Regions from separate parts of the Cohnella candida genome, predicted to be linked through region 2. Evidence: riboswitches for the same ligand, from Rfam matches in the RefSeq annotation. Region 2 holds a riboswitch; the other holds the start of a gene.
What was found. A riboswitch is a leader RNA that binds a small molecule or an ion and turns the genes downstream of it on or off. The one in region 2 is predicted to bind preQ1.

Region 1: another riboswitch for preQ1. It lies ahead of queC (7-cyano-7-deazaguanine synthase QueC); the one in region 2 lies ahead of queF (preQ(1) synthase).

The regions. Positions count from the first base shown of each region.
Region 1 covers NZ_CP033433.1:2,258,827-2,265,928, forward strand. The annotation lists gene EAV92_RS10765 (DUF421 domain-containing protein) at 1-135, shown strand, start outside; gene EAV92_RS10770 (LysR family transcriptional regulator) at 364-1,233, shown strand; gene EAV92_RS10775 (type 1 glutamine amidotransferase domain-containing protein) at 1,397-2,074, shown strand; gene EAV92_RS10780 (MFS transporter) at 2,071-3,270, shown strand; gene queE (7-carboxy-7-deazaguanine synthase QueE) at 3,420-4,148, opposite strand; gene queD (6-carboxytetrahydropterin synthase QueD) at 4,138-4,584, opposite strand; gene queC (7-cyano-7-deazaguanine synthase QueC) at 4,538-5,245, opposite strand; PreQ1 riboswitch class I at 5,305-5,348, opposite strand; gene EAV92_RS10800 (helix-turn-helix transcriptional regulator) at 5,426-6,259, opposite strand; gene EAV92_RS10805 (NAD-dependent epimerase/dehydratase family protein) at 6,384-7,102, shown strand, end outside.
Region 2 covers NZ_CP033433.1:5,096,144-5,103,245, reverse strand. The annotation lists gene EAV92_RS23590 (ROK family protein) at 1-37, opposite strand, end outside; gene EAV92_RS23585 (WD40/YVTN/BNR-like repeat-containing protein) at 274-1,500, shown strand; gene EAV92_RS23580 (VUT family protein) at 1,552-2,097, opposite strand; gene queF (preQ(1) synthase) at 2,113-2,616, opposite strand; PreQ1 riboswitch class I at 2,776-2,819, opposite strand; cyclic di-GMP riboswitch class I at 2,960-3,046, shown strand; gene EAV92_RS23570 (HD-GYP domain-containing protein) at 3,211-4,239, shown strand; gene EAV92_RS23565 (Gfo/Idh/MocA family protein) at 4,315-5,415, opposite strand; gene EAV92_RS23560 (ThuA domain-containing protein) at 5,446-6,111, opposite strand; gene EAV92_RS23555 (LacI family DNA-binding transcriptional regulator) at 6,108-7,102, opposite strand, start outside.

The DNA of each region.
Region 1 (7,102 bases), 2.5 Mb from region 2:
TCGCTTTACACGCAAGACATGCTGGAACAGGGGCTGCGCAAAAAAGACGTATTCGACTTGAACGAAGTCGAATACGCCATTCTGGAAACGGACGGATCGTTATCCGTCATCAAGAAAGCGCCGACAGCACCGTAAATTACTCTCTCACAGGCGGCTGCAAACCGGGATTAAGAAGCAATTGAGCCGGCAAAGGTTGCTGCTCCATTACTTTGGCATGTCCACGGCGGTCGTAAGAGTTGTTGTCTCGGTTCTTGTTGTCGTAATCCTCCCTTTTTGTTGTACCGCCGGATTGAATGGAAATCAGACACGGACTGCCCTTCTCTGTGCTATCATTCCCATATACCCAAAACGGGAGGCATACACGTGATCGATTTCGAGTGGTATCGAAGCTTCGTCTTTATCTATAAACACAACTCGGTGTCCGAAGCTGCCAAATCCCGGTTCATGACTCAGCCGGCTATGAGCCAGCATCTTGCCTCCTTGGAAGCCGAGGTCGGCGAGCTGCTGTTCGTCCGGACAGCCCGGAAAATGATCCCGACCGAGCGAGGCAAGCTGCTGTATACCGAGGTGGCTCCTCTTGTCGAAGCGCTGGAGCAGACGAGCGCGGATATCAAAACTTCCTCCCTTCCAAGCATGAAATGGATCAAAATAGGATCTGCGCCGGAGTTCTACCAAGAGAAAATCCTTCCCTTGCTGCCGAAATTCGGGACCTGCTCGATTTCCCATTTCGGAACAGCAGAGGAGCTTCTGGACAACCTGGATGAGGACAAGGTAGATCTCATCATTACCTCCAAAAAATTCCTGAAATCAGGAGTCGAGTACCTGAAGCTGTGCGAAGAGGAGTTCGCCATCGTCGCGCCAGGACATTGGGTGGTTCCTGAAGCAAACAGCTTGAAAGCACAAGAACACTGGCTCGCTAAACAGACGTGGATTGCGTACGGGCCGGAGCTGCCGATGATCCGGAGACTGTGGAGGGAACATTTTAAGAAGCGCCCTATGCTGTCCACGCCTTATGTTGTTCCGAATCTGCATATGATTCTCAATCTCGTCGAGTTAGGTGCGGGCCTGAGCGTGATTCCCACCTATTTACTAAAACCGGCGAAAGAAGGACAAGTACAAGTCGTTTATGCTGACTTAGCCGTGCAAAATGAACTGTTCTTAGCTTTTAAAACCAAACACAAGCATATTCCCGAAATTCAACAAATCATGAAGGTCATTCGCGAACACATTTGAAGACCAGTGCCCAGTTTTCATCGAGCGCTGGTCTTATTTCATGCGACCGAATCTATAAATTTTATTATGTATAATCACTATTTTCATAATTTGTTTTATGAAAAATACAGATTTACAATAACGTTGTACCCAAAAACATCAAACCTTCAGGAGGTTCGGAACAATGTCGAAAAATATACTCATGGTGGTCACGAGCCACTCTCATATTCACGAAGGCAAAACGACGGGAATTTGGTTGTCGGAATTTGCGGAAGCTTATATGGGGTTCAACGAGCAAGGTTGGGACATCGTCGTAGCCAGCCCGCTTGGAGGAGAAGCGCCAGTGGATCCCGCAAGTGTAGGTGAGGACACGAATCCGTCATTTAAGGAAGCGGCGAAGAGATTGGAGAACACCGTGAAGCTGAACGATCTGACGCATGAAAGCTTTGACGCGATTTTCTTGCCGGGCGGGCACGGCGCGATGTACGACCTCCCGGCTGACAGCAAGTTACAATCGCTGCTGCGCGACTTCTACGAATCCGGCAAAATGGTCGCAGCTGTCTGCCACGGCCCTGCTGCCCTGGTCGGTACCTTCTTGTCTGACGGAAGCCCGCTGGTCGCCGGCAAACGGGTGAACGCGTTCACAGACCGGGAAGAGGCGGAGACGGCTCTGGCACCGCATCTCCCTTTTCTGCTGGAAAGCCGGCTCCGCGAGCTTGGAGCAATCTTCGTCGCCGCTCCAAACTGGTCTTCCCACTATGAATCCGACGGCAATCTGATTACCGGCCAAAATCCGCAATCTACGGTCGCGGTCACAAATGCTGTGATCGATCATCTTCGAAGAGGTGGGATTACATCTTGAATTCGGACGGCTTGACCAGCGCGGGTTCGTCCTCTGCGCGACGCAGCTCCGCGATTGCCTTATACGCGCTGACGCTTGGCGCATTCGCCATCGGAATGACCGAATTTATTATCATGGGTCTGCTCCCGGAAGTCGCGGTGAACCTGAACGTCTCCATTCCGAAAGCGGGGCTTCTCATTACGGGGTATGCGCTCGGGGTGGCCCTCGGCGCACCCTTCATCACCGTCGCCACTTACAAAATGCCGCGAAAAGCACTCCTGTTGCTCCTCATGGGGATTTTCATCGTGGGCAACGCCCTCGCGGCTCTCGCTCCATCTTATGGAGTGCTTATGTTCGCCCGGATCGTCGCGGCGCTAACGCACGGCTCGTTCTTCGGGGTCGGGTCCGTGGTCGCTGCGGAGCTGGTTACGAAAGAGAAGCGCGCCGGCGCGATTGCCTTGATGTTCACCGGGCTTACGCTCGCGAACATCCTCGGCGTGCCGATCGGCACATTCATCGGCCAGGAATTCGGCTGGCGATCGACATTCTGGGCCATCACGGCCATCGGGATCGTGGCGCTGATCGGCGTTATGGTTCTCGTCCCCCGCATTCAAGCCGCGCCTTCCCGCTTGAGCCGGGAGATCGGCGTATTGTCACGTCCCGCGGTGCTGGTGGCGCTGTTGATGACGATTTTCGGTTTCGCCGGCGTATTCACCGCGTTCACCTACATTAAACCGATATTGGTGGACATCAGCGGATTTCCGGTCGACTCGGTCTCCTACATTCTCGTGCTGTTCGGAGTCGGGATTACACTTGGCAACATTTACGGGGGTAAATTGGCCGACCGCAAACTGTTGCCTTCTCTGATCGGCATTCTCGTATTCTTGGTCGCCGTGCTTGCCCTGCTTGGGGCCGTGGATCACTGGAAAATCGCCACCCTGATCGCCATTTTCCTCCTCGGAGTAGCGGCCTTCGGAACTGTGCCGGGACTTCAGCTTCACATGTTAAACACGGCAAAGGAAGCGCCGACCCTAGCCTCGACGCTAAACATCGCGGCGTTTAACCTCGGGAACGCCCTCGGCGCTTATCTGGGTGGAATCGTCATTGAATACGGAATTGGCGGCGGGCTGGAAGCCGTCCCTTGGACCGCTTCCCTCGTTACTGTCGCGGGCATACTGTTCACCTTGTGGGGATATCGCCAGAACCACAGGGCATAAACTCAATTCGTCGTCCACAAACAAAAATGATGGCTCAACTCTACTGAGTTGAGCCATCATTTTTTGATAGATATTATTGCGAATAATTTTGCCTTATGATACGGTTCACCGCGCAGTCTGTAACAGCAAGTTTTCTTGACGGCTCGCTGTTACACTCCACGTTTGTTGCCCCATAACCAGGTATGAAGCTGCGGTAAAACTCTTACCGATCTAAGCACCGTTGATGCCATTACACTTTGGACCAACCATTCATAACATTTCATCAAACGCTTCAACAATACGGTCGAATCGGTTTCCATTATATCGTTATTCCCCGCCTGCAAAAACATGGACACTTCCGGATACCGACGGTGAACCTCTTCTGCGAATCGAATGTCTGCGTCGTCGAACACAACTACTTTCAGACAAAAGCAGCGGTTATGGTCCGAAAGCCTAGAAACCAGTTCGTCGAGAATATCCCAATCGGTTTGCATCCCCGAACTGGGCGGTTTCGGGGACAAAGTCAACTCGTCAATTTGGAGGAACCAATCCCGCCATAGGCTGCCCTGCGTCTCCAATGCAACGGCAATCCCATTTTCGTGCAGCAGATCAATGAGTTCATTTAGTTGAGGAAGAAGTGCAGGATTCCCTCCTGACAGCGTCACATGAGAAAAAGACTCGCCGCCTATACGAGATAGTTCTTGGAAGATTTCCGAGGCCATCAGCATGCGGATGTCTTGCTTGCCCGTTCCGTCCCAAGTAAAGGCGGAATCACACCAGGAACAGGAATAGTCGCAGCCTGCTGTGCGGACAAACATGGTTTTCTGCCCGATGACCATTCCTTCCCCTTGGATGGTGGGGCCGAATATCTCCATGATTGGGAACCGATTAGATGCCATAGGAATCACCTGCTCTAGGAAGGTACACCACATAACTTGTCGGGGTTTCCCTTAAGAAAACCTGTAAACACCGGGGCTTATTCTCGGAACGGTCAAGATAAGCCTGGATGATTTCGTATACCGTTCTGGCCAGAACCTCCGATGTAGGGAACCGTTCCGGATCCTCATCTTTAAAATAAGCATGATGGTCATTCAACAGCGAATGATCGAAACAGTCATGGATCAGCTTCTTGATTTCCGAGAAATTAACCAAAAATCCGGCTGCATCCAGATCGTTGCCGGCAATCGTGACATTGACGAAATAGGTATGTCCGTGCACACGGCTGCATTTCCCCGCAGCGTCGGACGGCACATAATGCGCTGCGGCAAATTGCAGATCCTTATTCAATTCATAGCAAAAAGGATGGACGACGGATGGATAAATTTGTTGAATCATCACTGAGCCCCTCCTTTTTCTTCAGAAGATATTCCTCCAACCCCTTCTTACGAAGAAGGCATGACGGGCATTCTCCGCAGCCTTCGGCCACGATGCCGTTATAGCAAGTAAGCGTCCTCTCCCGCACATATTCCAGCACGCCGAGTTCGTCGGCCATTCTCCATGTATCCGCTTTGGTCAACCACATCAGCGGCGTTTCGATGACGAATGGGTACTCCATCGCCAGATTTAACGTTACATTCAGCGATTTGATAAATACGTCCCGGCAATCCGGGTAACCACTGAAGTCCGTCTCGCATACCCCGGTTACAATATGTCTCGCCCCGATCTGTTTCGCCAATATCGCGGCAAACGTCAAAAACAACAAGTTTCGTCCATCCACAAAGGTCGTCGGTAACGCCCCTTCATCATGTTCAATGGAAATATCCTGCCTGGTCAAAGCATTGGGCGCCAGTTGATTCAGAAGAGCCATATCCAATACATGATGCCGTACCTTCTGTTCCTTCGCGATTTGAGCCGCACAATCGAGTTCAAGACGATGCCGCTGCCCGTAATCGAACGTTACAGCCTCCACCTCGCCAAACCGTTGCATGGCCCAAAACAAACATGTCGTGCTATCTTGACCGCCGCTAAAAACAACGACTGCTTTATGTTGTTTCATCATGTCGTGCTCCTTTCGTTGACCCAACAAAACAAAAAAACGATATCTAAGGAGATACCGTTTCCTTAGTTTTTTATAGAGGGTGTGCTAAAACCTCTCCTGAAACCATCGAATTGATTTCAGAATTTATTTTGTTACTTACCATTGTACTACAAAACCTTTTGCCGCGACCATCGCGTTTTACATTTCCAGCAAATCCTTCAGACGAAGACCCGTTGCAGGTGAAGCAGTATAAATCACAATTTTGATTCCCGGATGATCTGGCTGCTGCAAGGTTACATACTCGAATTCCATTTCACCGATACTGGGGTTCGTCCATCGCTTATGGCAATCGACTGTGATTTGAACGTCATGCTTCGGCCAATGCTCACGGAACGCTTCACTCGTCCGCAGCAGTTCCTCGATGAGCTCGTTAAACCTCGAATCTTGTTGGAAGTACGCATAATCCGCACGAAATCTGGCAATCATGACCTGCGCTTTGGCCTCCCAATCCGGGTTGTTCCTCCTAGTTTCGGAATCCGTTAGAAATCTGCGCAGCCAATTCGGTTTTAATACCCTGTCCTTCGTGAATGCCGGCAGTCTGAACACCAACTCCGCCGCTTTGTTCCATAGCAGCATGTCCCAGCTACTCCCCAAAACGAGCGCAGGATTCGGATCGAGGGCAAGCACCGTACGTTCCAACCCAAGCGTCACCTCTTGACTCGCGTGGACAAGCTCCCGCTCCACGGGCCTTGCAAGCGTATAGAGATGGCGTCTCTCCCCACTTGATAATCGCAGCGCAATGGCTAAGCTGTCCAGTACCTGATCGGACGGATTGGACACTCTCCCCTGCTCTAAGGATGTGTACCACGAAGTACCGATGTGGGCCATCTGTGCCACTTCTTCACGGCGAAGCCCTGGCGTCCGGCGTCGGCCATAGAACGGCAGCCCCACATCTTCCGGAGTAAGTCGTTCTCGACGTGCTCGCAAAAACTCACCTAACGAAAGCGTTTCTGGGGAAGAACCTTCCTTCACGATGAACCACCTCATTTAGCCTAACACTTCCAATCGTACGAAAAACACAGGAAGGCAGATTGATGCAGGTTTTGTCATAATTCCAGTATAGCACTGGAAAATGACGGGTTGGAGGGAAATCCGAATGATTCTAATTACTGGCGGCTTAGGATTCATCGGCACTCACACGACAAGAGCACTGCTTGATCTTGGCGAGACCTGCGTGCTTACGCAGTATCGAACCTCCGATATCCCGAGCTTTATCAAAAGCGAACTCGGCAAGCGCGCGTTCATAGAGCAGGTAGATATTACGGATCCATCGGCATTCCTTGAGATCGGTAAGCGCCGCAACATTTCTGGAATCATCCACTTGGCGATGCCGGGTTCCGGTGTGACCGGTCTCTTTGATAAGCTTCGTGCACATCATGAAAGCCTGCAAAACGTTCTGCAGGCGGCTCATCAATGGGGCGTCCCCCGGGTCAGCATCAGCAGCGCAATTGGCGTCTATATGGGCGTGAGTGAAAGCCCGTTCCGTGAGGATATGCCGCTGCCAATGTCCGCAGACAATCCCTTCACGGCCTTCAAAAAGAGCTCCGAACTAATCGCGTCTTATATCGCCCGTAGCGCGGGCTTTGAGGTGGTGAACCTTCGAATCGCAGGTATCTGGGGCCCTATGCAAAAGTCAGCTGCCAACCTTGTCGTCGCCCCCAAGCTTGTCCAAGCTGCAGTAAGCGGGATGCCGGCTAATTTTTCAAACACGGCTTCATCTCATCTCTTGGATGCGTACGATATGTGTTACGTCAAAGATTGTGCCCGAGCCATTGCACTCCTCCAAACCGCTCAGCAACTGAACCACAGCACCTA
Region 2 (7,102 bases):
CCAAATCAATCCCGGCATATGCCCGTTCCGTTGCCATTATTTTCGCGCTCTCCCTTTCGAATGGACGGTCTCTTGTTCCCGTCCGATCTCGTCCCATCGATCATAATCGGAAATCGCCGGCAGCGTAAAGGAAAAAATCAGAAGAAAAAGGGTGAAATATACATATCTGCCCCTTCCGGCGTATAAACGGGCTCTGCGAAATGCATCATAAAAATTTAACTTTATCGAACTTTCCACCGTCTAAAAGGTAATCGAAAAAAGGAGATGGCCAACATGGGAAAACTGAGACGATCGCATACCCTCCTGCTGCTTTGCTCGATTCTGCTAATCGGCGCCGCCGGCTGTTCCGCCGGCAACAACGGAGCCTCGCCGTCCGGCAGCTCACCGGTGTCGTCGCCGGCCGCGTCGCCCGCCGCATCGCCGAACGAATCGGCATCCGCCGCGCCAACGTCCGCCAGCCCGCCTGCCGATTCGGCGGATCCGGGTACCGATTCGACGAAGACGGGCAAGGTCACGGCGGTCCGGCTGGCGAATCCGATGATCGGCTGGGCGGGCGGCGACGGATGGATCGCCGGAACGGCCGACGGCGGCGCACATTGGAGCATCCAGCTTCGGCCTCAGAACGTCGTGCATCAGATTTTCGCCCTGAATAAGGACAAAGCGTGGGCATCGCTGGCCAGCGGGGATCACAAGAGCGTGAAGCTGGTCCGTACAACTGACGGAGGCAAACACTGGGAAGATGGCGGAACGGTGCCGAACGACTCGTTTTTCCACTTCGTATCGGACCTCGAGGCGTTCAGCGGCGACGCCCATACGACCGACGGCGGCAAAACTTGGACCCCTATGACGACGCCGGGCAAGACGGTCGGGGACGTCTACTTCCACGACGCCAAGAACGGATGGGCGGTCACGAACGGGCAGCACGGATTCTCGATCCGCAAGACGTCGGACGGCGGCAAAACGTGGACGACCGTACTGTCGAAAGACTCCGACGTCCCGCCGACGAATTCGGTGATCCGGTCGGCGGGCAAAAACGACGCCTGGGTCGAAGTGGTGGGCGGTTCGGGCATGTCCCAAACCTCCTACTCGCTGTTCCATACCCGCGACGGCGGCAAGAGCTGGCAGCCGGTCCTCGCCAACTCCGGCGCGGGCTCCGGTCCGGCCCCGGGCTTCACGATGGATGAGAAAAAGGTGCCCCGTAACGGCGGAAACTCCCCCGGCACGCTGTATGTCGCGAGCCCGGACGTCGCCTTCATGGGCGGCCAATGCCAAGCTTGCGACAAACCGAACCGGCTCGGCAAAACGACGGACGGCGGCGAAACCTGGGTCAACCTGAAGCCGGAGTATTCCGGCTTCGACGTCCAACAGATCGCCGCGGCGGACGCCGATCACGTCTGGTGGATCAACACGGACGGCCAAGAACCTTCGAAAATGTACGTGACTTCGGACGGCGGCGCGAATTGGAAGCTCGTTCATACGTTCGACAAACCCTCCGCCTAAAACGAAAAAGCCTTCTTCCGTCGAACCGGAAGAAGGCTTTTTTCCGAAATCTCAAGCTTTCGCCGTAACGCGCGGCTTCGGCATGAGCTGCACGATGAGCGCGCCGATGCATTGCATCCCGACTTTGACGACGATCTGCCCCGCGATCGCGTAGCCGACCAAATCCCACGGCAGGAAGCCCGCGCCGATCGGCGACAAGCCGATGACGACGAAGATGACGCTGTCGAACATGCCGCCGACGAGACCGCTGTACAGCACCCTCAGCGACATCGGAAGCCGCAGCCTGGAGTAAATCTCCGTATCGGCCGTCTCCGAGAACAAGAACGTGATCGTGGACGCCGCCACGATCCACAGCGTATCGCCGAGCAAATACGACGAGACCGCCGACAGGACCATCGCCGCTCCGATCGCGCCGTACGTGAGTTTGCGTCCGATCGTGTTCTGCACCAAGTCTCTCAGAATGAACGTCGCCCCGATCAGGAACGAGCCCGCCGGGATGATCAATTTGCCCCACAGGACAGGATCGTTGTTCGCCGTAATGACGTTCGCCATCACGATCGCCAGCAGATACAGCAGAACCAGCACCGTTTTCAACATTCGTTCTTCTCCTCCTTAACGGTTGTCGACTTTCTCGGGATACATATCGTGATTCATCAAACGATGGAAAGCCATCTCTTCGTACTTCGTGCCCGGGCGCCCCCAATTGCAATAAGGATCGATCGAAATGCCGCCTCTAGGGGTGAATTTTCCCCATACCTCGATGTAGCGCGGCTCCATCAGTTTGATGAGGTCGTTCATGATGATGTTCATGCAATCCTCGTGGAAATCCCCGTGGTTGCGAAAGCTGAACAGGTAGAGCTTCAGGGACTTGCTCTCCACCATTTTCACGTCCGGAATGTAGGAGATGTAGATCGTCGCGAAGTCGGGCTGGCCCGTGATCGGGCACAGGCTCGTAAACTCGGGACAATTGAATTTCACGAAGTAATCCCGGCCCGTATGCTTGTTGTCGAACGACTCGAGCACTTCCGGCGCATAGTTGAACGGGTATTTCGTGCCTTGATTGCCAAGCAGCGTGATATCCTGCAATTCTTCCTTGCCGCGTCCTGCATGGGACATAAAAAAATCTCCTCCTTGTCTCCCTCGGCTCATAGGTACGGCAGCCGGGACCGGGAACAAGAACGAGATTCGCATCCGAAGGAACTCCAAAAAAACAGCGATCGTCTATCTGCCGAATCTCTGCGCACAAAGCGAAGAGCGAGCCGGCTGAAGCGGTCGCTTGCTATAGTTTTTTATAGAGGGAGTTCGCGAACCTCTCCCGGATCGCCGAGGCGAAACCGGATTTTCTTGTTCAGTTGTCATCCGATAGGATAGCACAGATCCGGGCCGTTGACTAGACTGGGACGCTGGTCCCATTATTTGTATGGACTTCCATGCCAAAATACCTTATAATCTGACCTGACCACGAGAAAGGCAAACTTATCGAAAGATAAGGACGCAAAGCTACGGGCCTACCGGGCGAAAGCCCCATGGCGGCCGAGTTGCCGAAGCATAGGGAGACCCCTACTTCTTTGTCCCGACAAAACATCCTATCTTCTTGAGCGAAGGTTGGATGTTTTTTTATACCCGGATACGCGGCAAAAGGTAAGCGTTTTCTCGCTGCTCCAAGGCTTTGTGGGCTGTCTGACGGCACAACACCCCAAGGAGGCTGCCATGCGGTACGACGAATATTCCCATCTGGGCGGCAAACGCGTTCTTCATCACGTCATGGACAACAAAGGGCTGCTGCTCATTCCAGAGGGCACGGTTTTAACGGAGCACCATATCGAGCTGATGGCCAACTTCAAGGTCGACGTTTTCGACGTCATCGTCCAGGAAGTCGAAACGGGTCCCGCCAATCAGGCGGAAGTGAGGGAGCTGGTCAACAAAACGGCTGCCCGGCTGCAGGACATCGATCATTTCGTGCAAGCCAACGGAACGGTTCCGGTGCTCGAACTCGAGGAGAAAGTGCTCCCGGTCATCATGGAGGCCGCCCGTAAACGCAACCTGTTCCAACTCTTCGCGGATCTCAAGTCGATGGCGGATTACCGCTACAAGCAGAGCATCGGCGTCGTCGTCATGTCCGCCATGCTGGGCAAATGGCTGCACCTCGACCAGAAGGAGCTTTCCTTGCTCAATTCGGCGGCCAGCCTCTACGATATCGGCTCGGTCAAACTCCCCTCCTATTTGCTCAAGAAACCGGAGAGGCTGCTCCCCAGCGAGCGGGAGATCATGAAAGAGCACGCTATGCTGGGATACGAGCTTCTTCTGGAGTCAGGAGTGGACCCCCGCATCGCCCGGGTCGCCCTGCAGCATCATGAGCGGGAAGACGGCAGCGGTTACCCTCAAGGGATTAAAGGGAGCGAGATCGACCCCTTAAGCAAAATCATCGCCCTGGCCGACGTGTACGTAGCGATGACTTCGGCGCGCCCCTACAGGGAGGCGTATGCTTTCTACGAAGTCATCCACGAGATCCACAAGCAAATCATCCAAGGCCGCTTCGATTCGGCGATCGGCCTGACCTTCCTGAACGGGCTGATGGCCGCGCAGATCGGCAGCGAAGTCATTCTCTCCGATGAACGGAAAGGCCGGATCTTGCTCATCAATCCGAACTATCCGACGAGCCCCCTCGTCTCGCTCGACGACGAGTTCATCGACCTGAGCAAAGACGGTTCCGTCAAAATCAAGGAAATCGTAGGTTAGATGACAACCGGCCTTATAGACGGAAAGCTCCTCCTTCGCCTGTTGGCAAGGGAGGAGCTTTTTTAAATTAGCGGCTCAGTCCAGCTCGTGGTCGCCCAGTCCGAGCGGCAGCGGAGCCGGCTTCTCGCAGGTGCTTTGCATGATGTAATGCTTGCCTTGCGCCGATGCATCGTGGAAGCCGTGCATCGCCTCGAGCACGTGGTTAGCCATCGCGCCGTTCGCGCGGTGCTTGCGGCCGGTCAGGATGGCTTTGGCCATGTCCGCCGCGCCGACGCCGCGGGCGTTCTCCGCTTTGCCGTGGGTGAGCGGAATCTGCGACCACTCGCGGGATCCCGCGCGCCAGACGGACACAGGGCCGCCGAACGTGTTCGGATCCGGCACCAGCAGCGTGCCTTGGCTGCCGTACACTTCGATGCGCGGAAGCGTGGAGCCGCCCGCGATGTCGAAGCTGGTGAGCAGCGTGCCCACCGGACCGGAAGCGAAGTCGAGTACGCCCGCGATGTGCGTCGGCGTTTCAACCTTCACGACTTGCCCGAATTTCGGCTGGCTCGTGATCGTCCGCTCCGCATGGGAGATCCGCGCAGAGCCGGTGACGCGGGTGATGGGGCCGAGCATGGCGACCATCGCCGTCAAATAGTACGGTCCCATGTCGAACATAGGGCCGCCGCCGATTTGGTAGAAGAACTCCGGAGCCGGGTGCCAGCTTTCCGGGCCGCTGCTGGTCATGAAGGCCGTGGCGCCGATCGGCGTGCCGATCCAGCCGTCTTCGATCAGCTTGATGCTCGTCTGTATGCCGCCGCCGAGGAACGTGTCCGGCGCGCAGCCGACGCGAAGTCCCTTGCGCTCGGCAAGCTCCAGCAGCTGTTTGCCTTCCTCGCGGGTAACGGAGAGCGGCTTCTCGACGTAAACGTGTTTGCCCGCTTCAAGGGCTTTCATGCAGACCGAGGCATGCGCCTGCGGAATCGTCAGGTTGATGACCATTTGGACTTCCGGATCTGCCAGCAGCTCGTCTACCGAGCATCCGCGCACGCCGTGCTCGGCCGCTTTCGCTTTCGCGCGTTCGACGTCGATGTCCGCGCAGGCGACGACTTCCATCGACTCGAATCGTTTGCCGTTCTGAAAATAAATGCCGCTGATGTTGCCCGTTCCGATAATGCCGACTTTCAGTTTCTCCATAAGGTTCCCGTCTCCTTCATTGATCCCCGATCAGGATTGTTTGCCTTGCGCGGCCCAGAGAAATCCCCGCCGCATGAGTTCCAGCACCGGCGGCATTTCCACGATGTTCGCCTGATGGCCGAGCGAGTTGTAATACACCCGGCCGACTCCCCAGCGTTTCGTCCAAACCACCGGCATGTCGACCGCTTTGTTGAGTGAATGCGGCCCCGGCACGACCGGAAAGCGCGTCGTCGCGAGCACTTCGACCGCAGGGTCGACGTGCATGTAATATTGCTCGCTCCGCACGGTGAAATCCTCGAGTCCCTCCACTAATGGGCTGGAGCTGTTCGATACGTTGACCGTGTACTCCACGCCGTCATTGCCGGGATGAGCAACCCATTGGCCGCCTGTCATGAACTGCCAGTCCACGTTCTCGCGGAACGCGTCGCACATGCCGCCGTGGCAGCCCGCCAATCCCACGCCGGACTGCACCGCTTGGGACACGTTGTCCACGAGCTTCTGATCGATTTTATCCATCGTCCATACCGGAATGATGAGATCGAGGCCCTTCAGCTTCTCCCCGTCGGCGAAAGCCTGCAGGGTGTCCGATACTTCGACTTCGAATCCTTCCTTCTCGAGCAGTTCCTGGAAAATGCCCGCAACCTCTCTCGGTTGATGGCCGTCCCAACCGCCCCATACGATAAGCGCTTTTTTCAAAACGAATCCTCCTTCGTTGTCCCGCACGACTTCCGGACCACGAGCCTGGGCTCGAGCACGTCGCAAATCGGTTCCTGTTCACCTTCCGCGGCATCTAGAATGCGATCCAACACCCGCTCCGCCGCGAGCTTGCCCATGTCGTAAAACGGCACGTGAACCGTCGTCAGCGGCGGCTCGCTGAACCGGGCGGCATCGGAATCGTCGTAAGCGACGATCGCGAGATCCTCGGGCAGCGAACACCCGCGGTCGCGAAGGCCCTTCATGAGGCCGATCGCCATCCGGTCGTTGGACACGAACAAGGCGTCCAGCCGGTCCAAGTCCGCGTAGATTTTCTCCGCCGCGGCGTTGCCGCTCGTCCAACTGTAGTTCCCCGCATACAGCAGGGAATCGTCCGGCTCGATGCCCGCCTCCGCCAGCGCCTTGCGGTATCCGGTCAACCGGTCCGCGCTGTTGGAATACTGGGGCGAGCCGTTCAGGAATCCGATTCGCCTGTAGCCCTTGCCGAGCAGGTGCTTCACCGCGCGGTAAGCGCCCTCCACGTGGTCCGCGGCGACCGTGCCGATGCGGATATCTGCGAAGTGCTGGTCCATGACGCAGCAAGGCAATCCTTCCGCCGCGGCCTCGCGGATTCCCGCCATCTCGGACGGGAGGGAGCTGGCTCCGAGCACGATCGCGCCATCGACCCGCAGCGTTCGGAACAACGAAACGTAGTCGTAGACTTCCGCCGGATTCCGGAACAGCAGCAGCAAGCCGTAGCCGCGCTCATGAACCGCTCCCCCGATTCCGCTCAAGAGCTCGGAGAAGTAGTACGTCGAAAACAAGTGGACCTTGGGCACGTGCGGCATGACGACGCCGAGGTTTCCGCTTCTTCCCCTCGCGAAGCTCGACGCGACGGCGTTCAGGTGGTACCCGAGGCGTTCGGCCGCCTCGAGGACACGTTTGCGGGTCGATTCCTTCATCGGCCCGACGCCGTTCAGGACGCGCGATACCG